DNA from 2 places in the Streptomyces sp. NPDC093085 genome. Region 2 is predicted to be linked to the other one. Evidence: riboswitches for the same ligand, from Rfam matches in the RefSeq annotation. Region 2 holds a riboswitch; the other holds the start of a gene.
What was found. A riboswitch is a leader RNA that binds a small molecule or an ion and turns the genes downstream of it on or off. The one in region 2 is predicted to bind cobalamin.
Positions count from the first base shown of each region.

Region 1 (4,182 bases), on a different contig from region 2:
GACGGGGTGCTCTCGGCGGTCTTCGCCCTCCTGATCCTCGTCGTCATCGCGGACGCGGGCCGGGTCTGCCTCAAGGCGATCCGCGCCCCCGAGAGCGTCACGCTGTCGGAGACGCCCTACGTCGAGTCGAAGATCGTCGCCCCGGCCGGCCTGATCCCCACCCGCGAGGAGAAGGAGGAGCTGGCCGCCGCCGAGGCCGCCGCACGCGACTCCGTCCCCGCGGGAACGGCGACGTCATGACCGGGGCGGCCCCGGCAGCCCGGGTGCGCCATCTGGCCGGCCGGATCCGGTGGTACGTACGGGAACTGACCGGCGAGTCCGCGTACGAACGGTACGTCGCCCACACCCGGGCCTGCGACCCCGCCCGGGAGGTCATGACCCGGCGGGCCTTCGAACGGAGCCGTACGGACGCCCGCGAGGCCGACCCGCGCGAGGGCTTCCGCTGCTGCTGAGCCGCCATCGAGCCGGCCTGGACGCGGCACGGGCCGCCGGGCCTTCCCACGGGGAGGCCCGGCGGCCCGCCCGTTCTCACATCAGCGCACCCAGTCCTTGAGCTGCCCGGTCTCCAGCGTGATCCCGACCGGTGCGGGGAGAGTGATCTCCTTGCCGAACGGCACGGTGTGAATGATCTCGTACCGCCCCCCGTCCGGCTCGCTGTAGACGGTCACCTGGCAGTTCTCCCGGTCGATGAGCAGATAGACCGGGATGTCGGTCTGGGCGTAGGCGCGTGGCTTCTCCACCCGGTCACGGTCGTCGGTGTCTGAGTCGGTGTCGGAGTCGTACGAGGTGACCTCGACGACCATCAGGACCGGGGCCGGATCGGCCCACTCCCCTTGGCCGACGAAGGCGCCGCTCAGCGCGAGCGAGCCGTCCGGACGGGCTCGGCCCCTCCGGAACCCTGCACATGGATCCCCTGGTCGGGATGGAGCCAGAGCTCCGGACGGGACTGCATACAGATACGTGTCAGCCACTCGACGATGCGTCCGTGGTCCCCGTCCGGCACGACCCTGCTCCTGATCTTCCCGTCGATGAGTTCGAGCCGGATGCTCTGTATCGTCCGGGCGAGTATCCGGGCGGCCTCGTCGAACTCCTCGGGATGGATCTGGGACTCGTAGTCGATGGCCGTCATGGGCGTACCTCCTCCGTGTCCTCACGACGATAGCGGAGGGGTCCGACAAGACCGCCCGAAGCGACCCACGACACAACATCTGGGGGGTGGCGCGCCGCGCGCCCCCCAGATGTATGCTCGACCTCGCTGCCGACGCAGGGGAATCCGGTGTGAATCCGGAACTGTCCCGCAACGGTGTACTGTGGCGCGCTTTGTCGCGCCCTCAGTCCGAACACCTGCCGGCGGTGCGCCTGGTTCGACCGAACCCGGCGCCAGACGTCCGGGCCTCGTGGATGGGCCGGTGGACGCCGTACGGAGCGCTGCCCCGCCGACCGGGGCCGGGCGCCCCGTCCGTGCGCTTCCCCGTGCCTCCTCGCGGCCCCGAGCCGAGCGAGGGAGAGCACAGCGTGACCATCGCGCCAGCGGATCCGGTGACAGAGACGGCCGAGCGGCAGCCGGGAGCCGAGCGGAATCCGGGGACCGCCCAGCCCCCTGGACCCACCGCCCCCGGAACGGACGCGCCCGGCACCGACGCGCCCGGCACCGCGCTGCTGCGCACCCTGACCGAGCTCACCGCCGACCTGCCCGACGCCGACCCGGGCCGGATCGCCGCCGCCGCGCTGCGCGGCCGTAACGCGGCCTCGGACGAGGCGGAGCTGCGCGAACTCGCGACCGAGGCGGCGGCCGGGCAGATCTCCGAGGACCCGGCCTACTCCCGCCTCGCCGCCCGGCTCCTCACCCGTACGATCGCCGAAGAGGCGGCCTCGCAGGGCGCCGTGTCGTTCTCCGCGTCCATCGCCGCCGGCCACCGCGAGGGGCTGATCGCGGACCGTACGGCCGCCTTCGCCGCCCTCCACGCGGCCCGCCTGGACAGCCTGATCGACCCGGCCGCCGACGACCGCTTCGGCTACTTCGGGCTCCGCACCCTCTACAGCCGCTATCTCCTGCGCCACCCGCTGACCCGCAAGGTGATCGAGACCCCGCAGTTCTTCCTGCTGCGCGTGGCCGCCGGGCTCGCCGAGAACGACAGCGCCCAGGCGCTCGACGAGGTCGCCGCGCTCTACGGCCTGATGAGCCGGCTGGACTACCTCCCCTCCTCCCCCACGCTCTTCAACTCCGGCACCCGCCACCCGCAGATGTCCTCCTGCTACCTGCTGGACTCGCCGCTGGACGAGCTGGACTCCATCTACGACCGCTACCACCAGGTGGCGCGGCTCTCCAAGCACGCGGGCGGCATCGGCCTCTCGTACTCGCGCATCCGCTCGCGCGGTTCGCTGATCCGGGGCACCAACGGCCACTCCAACGGCATCGTCCCGTTCCTGCGGACCCTCGACTCCTCGGTCGCCGCCGTCAACCAGGGCGGCCGGCGCAAGGGAGCCGCCTGTGTCTACCTGGAGACCTGGCACGCGGACCTGGAGGAGTTCCTGGAGCTGCGCGACAACACCGGTGAGGAGGCCCGCCGTACGCACAACCTGAACCTCGCGCACTGGATCCCCGACGAGTTCATGCGCCGGGTCGAGGCGGACGGCGAGTGGTCGCTCTTCTCCCCCGCCGATGTGCCGGACCTGGTCGACCTCTGGGGCGACGCGTTCGACACCGCGTACCGCAAGGCGGAGGCCGACGGCCTCGCGCGCAAGACCATCAAGGCCAGGGAGCTGTACGGCCGGATGATGCGCACCCTCGCGCAGACCGGCAACGGCTGGATGACCTTCAAGGACGCGTCGAACCGTACGGCCAACCAGACCGCCGAGCCCGGCCACACCGTCCACTCCTCCAACCTCTGCACGGAGATCCTGGAGGTCACGGACGACGGCGAGACGGCCGTCTGCAACCTGGGCTCGGTCAACCTGGGCGCCTTCGTGGACGAGGCGACCGGCGAGATCGACTGGGAGCGGCTGGACCGCACCGTCGTCACCGCCGTGACCTTCCTCGACCGCGTCGTGGACATCAACTTCTACCCGACCGAGCAGGCGGGCCGCTCCAACGCCAAGTGGCGTCCGGTGGGCCTGGGCGCGATGGGCCTCCAGGACGTCTTCTTCAAGCTGCGCCTGCCCTTCGACTCCCCCGAGGCGGCGGCGCTCTCCACCCGGATCGCCGAAAGAATCATGCTGGCGGCGTACGAGGCCTCCTGCGACCTCGCCGAGCGGAACGGTCCGCTCCCCGCCTGGTCGAAGACGCGCGCCGCGCGCGGGGTGCTCCACCCCGACCACTACGACGTGGACCTGCACTGGCCCGAGCGGTGGGCGGCGCTGCGCGCCCGGGTCGCCGGGACCGGTATGCGGAACTCTCTCCTCCTCGCCATCGCGCCGACGGCGACCATCGCGTCCATCGCGGGCGTGTACGAGTGCATCGAGCCGCAGGTCTCGAACCTGTTCAAGCGCGAGACGCTCTCCGGGGAGTTCCTCCAGGTCAACTCGTACCTGGTGGACGAGTTGAAGCGGCTCGGCGTCTGGGACGCGCAGACCCGCGAGGCGCTGCGCGAGTCCAGCGGCTCGGTGGCGGGCTTCACCTGGATCCCGGCCGAGGTGCGCGAGCTGTTCCGTACGGCGTGGGAGATCCCGCAGCGCGGCCTGATCGACATGGCCGCCGCCCGTACGCCGTTCCTCGACCAGAGCCAGTCGCTCAACCTCTTCCTGGAGACGCCGACCATCGGGAAGCTCAGCTCGATGTACGCGTACGCCTGGAAGAAGGGCCTGAAGACCACGTACTACCTGCGCTCACGCCCGGCCACAAGGATCGCCCGCGCGGCCGGCTCGACCCCGTCCGCCGTCTCCGTCCCGGCCCCCTCCTCCGTACCGCCCCAGTCCACCCCCATGGAAGAGGCCATCGCCTGCTCCCTGGAGAACCCCGAGTCCTGCGAGGCCTGCCAGTAATGCCCACCTACGAACCCACCCCGTCCGGCTCCGTGTCCCAGGAGAAGAACCTCCTGGACCCGGGTTTCGAACTGACCCTCCGCCCGATGCGCTACCCGGACTTCTACGAGCGCTACCGGGACGCCATCAAGAACACGTGGACGGTGGAGGAGGTCGACCTCCACTCCGACGTGGCCGACCTCGCCAAGCTCTCGCCGGGCG
Region 1 is NZ_JBFBFB010000004.1:241,787-245,968, forward strand. Features, by position in the region: gene AB0O07_RS14760 (carbon starvation CstA family protein) at 1-240, shown strand, start outside; gene AB0O07_RS14765 (YbdD/YjiX family protein) at 237-452, shown strand; partial or broken gene AB0O07_RS14770 (Uma2 family endonuclease) at 534-1,129, opposite strand; cobalamin riboswitch at 1,200-1,367, shown strand; gene AB0O07_RS14775 (ribonucleoside-diphosphate reductase subunit alpha) at 1,516-3,981, shown strand; gene AB0O07_RS14780 (ribonucleotide-diphosphate reductase subunit beta) at 3,981-4,182, shown strand, end outside.
Region 1: linked by a shared signal. The riboswitch ahead of AB0O07_RS14775 (ribonucleoside-diphosphate reductase subunit alpha) and the one ahead of metE (5-methyltetrahydropteroyltriglutamate--homocysteine S-methyltransferase) in region 2 are both predicted to bind cobalamin.

Region 2 (4,182 bases):
ACGCCCCTTCCCCGGGGCCCGCGCCGCAGCACACCGCACACACCACCCTCACCGCTTCCGCTCTCCGCCGAGGAGACCCCGTGACCTCCACGCCCACCACCGCGCCCCGCACCCACCCCACCGCCCCCACGGCCCCCGCCCCGGCCGGCCGGGTCCAGGTGCTCGGCCCGCCCGGCGACCGCCACGACGAGATCCTCACCCCCGAGGCCCTCGCGTTCCTCGGCCGCCTCGACGCCGCGTTCGCCGCGCGCCGCGCCGACCTGCTCACCGAGCGCCGCCGCCGCGCCGACCGGCTCCGTACCGGAACCCCCCTCGGCTTCCCGCTCGCCACCGCCGCCGTCCGCGCCGACACCCGCTGGCGGGTCGCCCCGCCCGCGCCCGGACTGCTGGACCGCCGGGTGGAGATCACCGGACCGCCCGAACGCCGGATGGCGGTCAACGCCCTCAACTCCGGGGCGAACGTCTGGATGGCCGACTTCGAGGACGCCACCGCGCCCACCTGGGAGAACCTGATCTCCGGCCAGCTCACCCTGCTCGACGCCGTGCACGGGCGGCTCGACTTCACCACCCCCGAGGGCCGCCGCTACCGGCTGGGCCCCGACCCCGCCACCCTCGTCGTCCGCCCCCGGGGCTGGCATCTCACCGAGCGCCACCTCACCATCGGAGGACGCCCCCTCGCCGCCTCCCTCGTCGACTTCGGCCTGCACTTCTTCCACTGCGCGCGCCGCCGCACCGAGACCGGCACCGGCCCCTACTTCTACCTGCCCAAGCTGGAGAACCGGTACGAGGCCCGGCTCTGGAACGACGTCTTCGTCCTCGCCCAGGACCTCCTCGGGATCCCGCAGGGCACGGTCCGCGCCACCGTCCTCATCGAGACGATCACCGCGGCGTACGAGATGGAGGAGATCCTCTACGAGCTGCGCGCGCACAGCTCCGGACTGAACGCGGGCCGCTGGGACTATCTCTTCAGCCTGATCAAGAACTTCGGCCACCGCCCCGACTTCGTCCTCCCCGACCGGGCCAAGGTCACCATGACCGCGCCCTTCCTCCGCGCCTACACCGATCTGCTGGTGCGCACCTGCCACCGGCGCGGCGCCCATGCCATCGGCGGCATGGCGGCCCAGATCCCCGGCCGGGACCCCGGCGCCCGCGAGGCCGCGCTCGCCACCGTACGGCTCGACAAGGAGCGCGAGGCCGAGGACGGTTTCGACGGCTCCTGGGTCGCCCACCCCGGCCTCGTCCCGGTCTGCCGTACGGCCTTCGACGCGGTCCTCGACGGCCGCCCCCACCAGCTCGACCGCGCCCGCGACGACGTTACGGTCACCGCCCGTGACCTGGTCGCCGTCGCACGGACCACCGGCCCGCCCACCCCGGAGGGCGTCCGCTCCAACATCGCCGTCGCGCTGCGCTACTACGACGCCTGGCTCCGGGGCCACGGCGCCGTCGCGCTCAACGGGCTGATGGAGGACGCGGCCACCGCCGAGATCGCCCGGGTCCAGATCTGGCAGTGGCTGCGGCACGGCGCGGTCGGCCGCGCCACCGTCACCGCTCTCCTCGACTCCGAGTGCGCGGCGCTCGCCGCGGAACACCCCGGAGCCAGAACCGCCGAGGTCAGGGCCGTCTTCGAGCGGACCGCACTCGCCCGGGAACTGCCCGCCTTCTTCACCAACGACGCCTACGAACGCCATCTCGTCCAGATCCCCGCGAGCCGTCTCCGGGACGGGACTTCGGATCTCTCGGCTAGGCTGGAGGGCGCAACAGGTTCGCCCTGCCCGCCAGGCAGGACGTCGTAAGAGGGAACCCGGTGAGAATCCGGGACTGCCCCGCAGCGGTATGTGGGAACGACCGCCGTCATACGCACTGGACCCGCCCGGGTCCGGGAAGCGACGGCCAGTAGGTGTCCCGTGGCCTTCGGCCACCGGACGGGCCCACGAGTCCGAAGACCTGCCCGTTGCCCGCACGCGGACCGTCGCGTGCGGACACCCCGGTGACCTCGTGGGCGGGTCGGCGTACATACCGAGCGGCAGACACGGCGGCGGAGCCCCGTGGCCCGCCCGGTCGGTCGTCCCTTCGCGTCCACCCCGTCCCCGGGTTCCACCGGACAGACTCGCGAAGGAGAGTTCCGTGACAGCGAAGCCCGCAGCCGCGGCAGCACGGGCCACCGTGTACGGCTACCCCCGCCAGGGGCGTGACCGTGAACTGAAGAAGGCCGTCGAGGGGTACTGGAAGGGCCGGGTCACCGCCGACGCCCTCCGGGAGACCGCCGCCGGGCTCCGGCGGAGCAACTGGCAGGCCCTCGCCGACGCCGGCATCCACGAGGTGCCCACCGGCGACTTCTCGTACTACGACCATGTCCTGGACACCACCGTCATGGTCGGCGCGATCCCCGAGCGGCACCGCGCCGCCGTCGAGGCTGACGCGACGGACGGTTACTTCGCGATGGCCCGGGGCACCCAGGAGGTCGCCCCGCTGGAGATGACGAAGTGGTTCGACACCAACTACCACTACCTGGTGCCCGAGTTGGGTCCCGACACGGTCTTCACGGCCGACTCCGCCAAGCAGGTCGCCGAGCTGAAGGAAGCCCTCGTCCAGGGGCTCACCGCCCGCCCCGTCCTCGTCGGCCCGCTCACCTATCTGCTGCTGGCCAAGCCCGCCCCCGGGGTGCCCGCGGATTTCGAGCCGCTGACGCTCCTGGACCGGCTGCTGCCGGTCTACGCCGAGGTGCTGGCCGATCTGCGGGCGGCCGGCGCCGAGTGGGTCCAGCTCGACGAGCCCGCCCTGGTCCAGGACCGCACCCCGGCCGAACTGTCGGCGGCCGCTCGGGTCTACCGGGAGCTCGGCTCCGCCACCGACCGGCCGAAGCTCCTGGTCGCCTCGTACTTCGGGCGGCTCGGCGAGGCGCTGACCGTGCTCGCCAAGGCCCCCGTCGAAGGGCTCGCCCTCGACTTCACCGAGGCCGGCGCCGCCACCCCGGACGACCTCGCGGCGGTCGGCGGCCTCCCGGGCAAGCGGCTCGTCGCGGGCGTCGTCAACGGCCGCAACATCTGGATCAACGACTACGAGAAGTCTCTCGCCACCCTCGGGACCCTCCTCGGCCTCGCCGGCCGGGTCGATGTCGCCGCGTCCTGCTCCCTGCTGCACGTGCCGCTGGACGCCACCGCCGAACGCGACATCGACCCGCAGATCCTGCGCTGGCTGGCCTTCGCGCGGCAGAAGACCGCCGAGATCGTCACCCTCGCCAGGGGCCTGGCCCAGGGCACCGGTGCCATCGCCGGTGAACTCGCCGCCAACCGCGCCGACCTCGCCTCCCGCGCGGGCTCGCCGATCACGCGTGACCCCGCCGTACGCGCCCGCGCCGGGGCCGTCACCGCCACGGACGGCCGCCGCTCCCAGCCGTACGCCGAACGGAGCGCCGCCCAGCGCGCCCACCTCGGGCTGCCGCTGCTGCCCACCACGACCATCGGCTCGTTCCCGCAGACCACCGAGTTGCGCACCGCGCGGGCCGATCTGCGCGCCGGGCGGATCGGCACCACCGGGTACGAGGAGCGGATCAAGGACGAGATCCGGGAGGTCGTCTCCTTCCAGGAGAAGGCCGGCCTCGACGTCCTGGTGCACGGCGAGCCCGAGCGCAACGACATGGTGCAGTACTTCGCCGAGCGGCTCACCGGCTATCTGGCCACCCAGCACGGCTGGGTCCAGTCGTACGGCACCCGCTATGTCCGCCCGCCGGTGCTGGCCGGGGACATCTCCCGCCCCGAGCCGATGACGGTGCGGTGGACGACGTACGCCCAGTCGCTGACCGACCGCCCCGTCAAGGGCATGCTGACCGGGCCCGTCACCATGCTCGCCTGGTCCTTCGTCCGCGACGACCAGCCGCTCGGCGAGACCGCCCGCCAGGTCGCCCTCGCCCTGCGGGACGAGGTGACCGACCTGGAGGCGGCCGGCACCTCGGTCATCCAGGTCGACGAGCCCGCCCTGCGCGAGACACTGCCGCTGCGCGCCGCCGACCACGCAGGCTACCTGGCCTGGGCCACCGAGGCGTTCCGGCTCACCACCAGCGGCGTCCGCCCGGACACCCAGATCCACACCCACATGTGCTACGCCGAGTTCGGGGACATCGTCCAGGCCATCGACGACCTCGACGCCGATGTCATCAGCCTGGAGGCGGCCCGCTCCCATATG
Region 2 is NZ_JBFBFB010000002.1:286,828-291,009, reverse strand. Features, by position in the region: gene aceB (malate synthase A) at 159-1,793, shown strand; cobalamin riboswitch at 1,791-1,946, shown strand; gene metE (5-methyltetrahydropteroyltriglutamate--homocysteine S-methyltransferase) at 2,125-4,182, shown strand, end outside.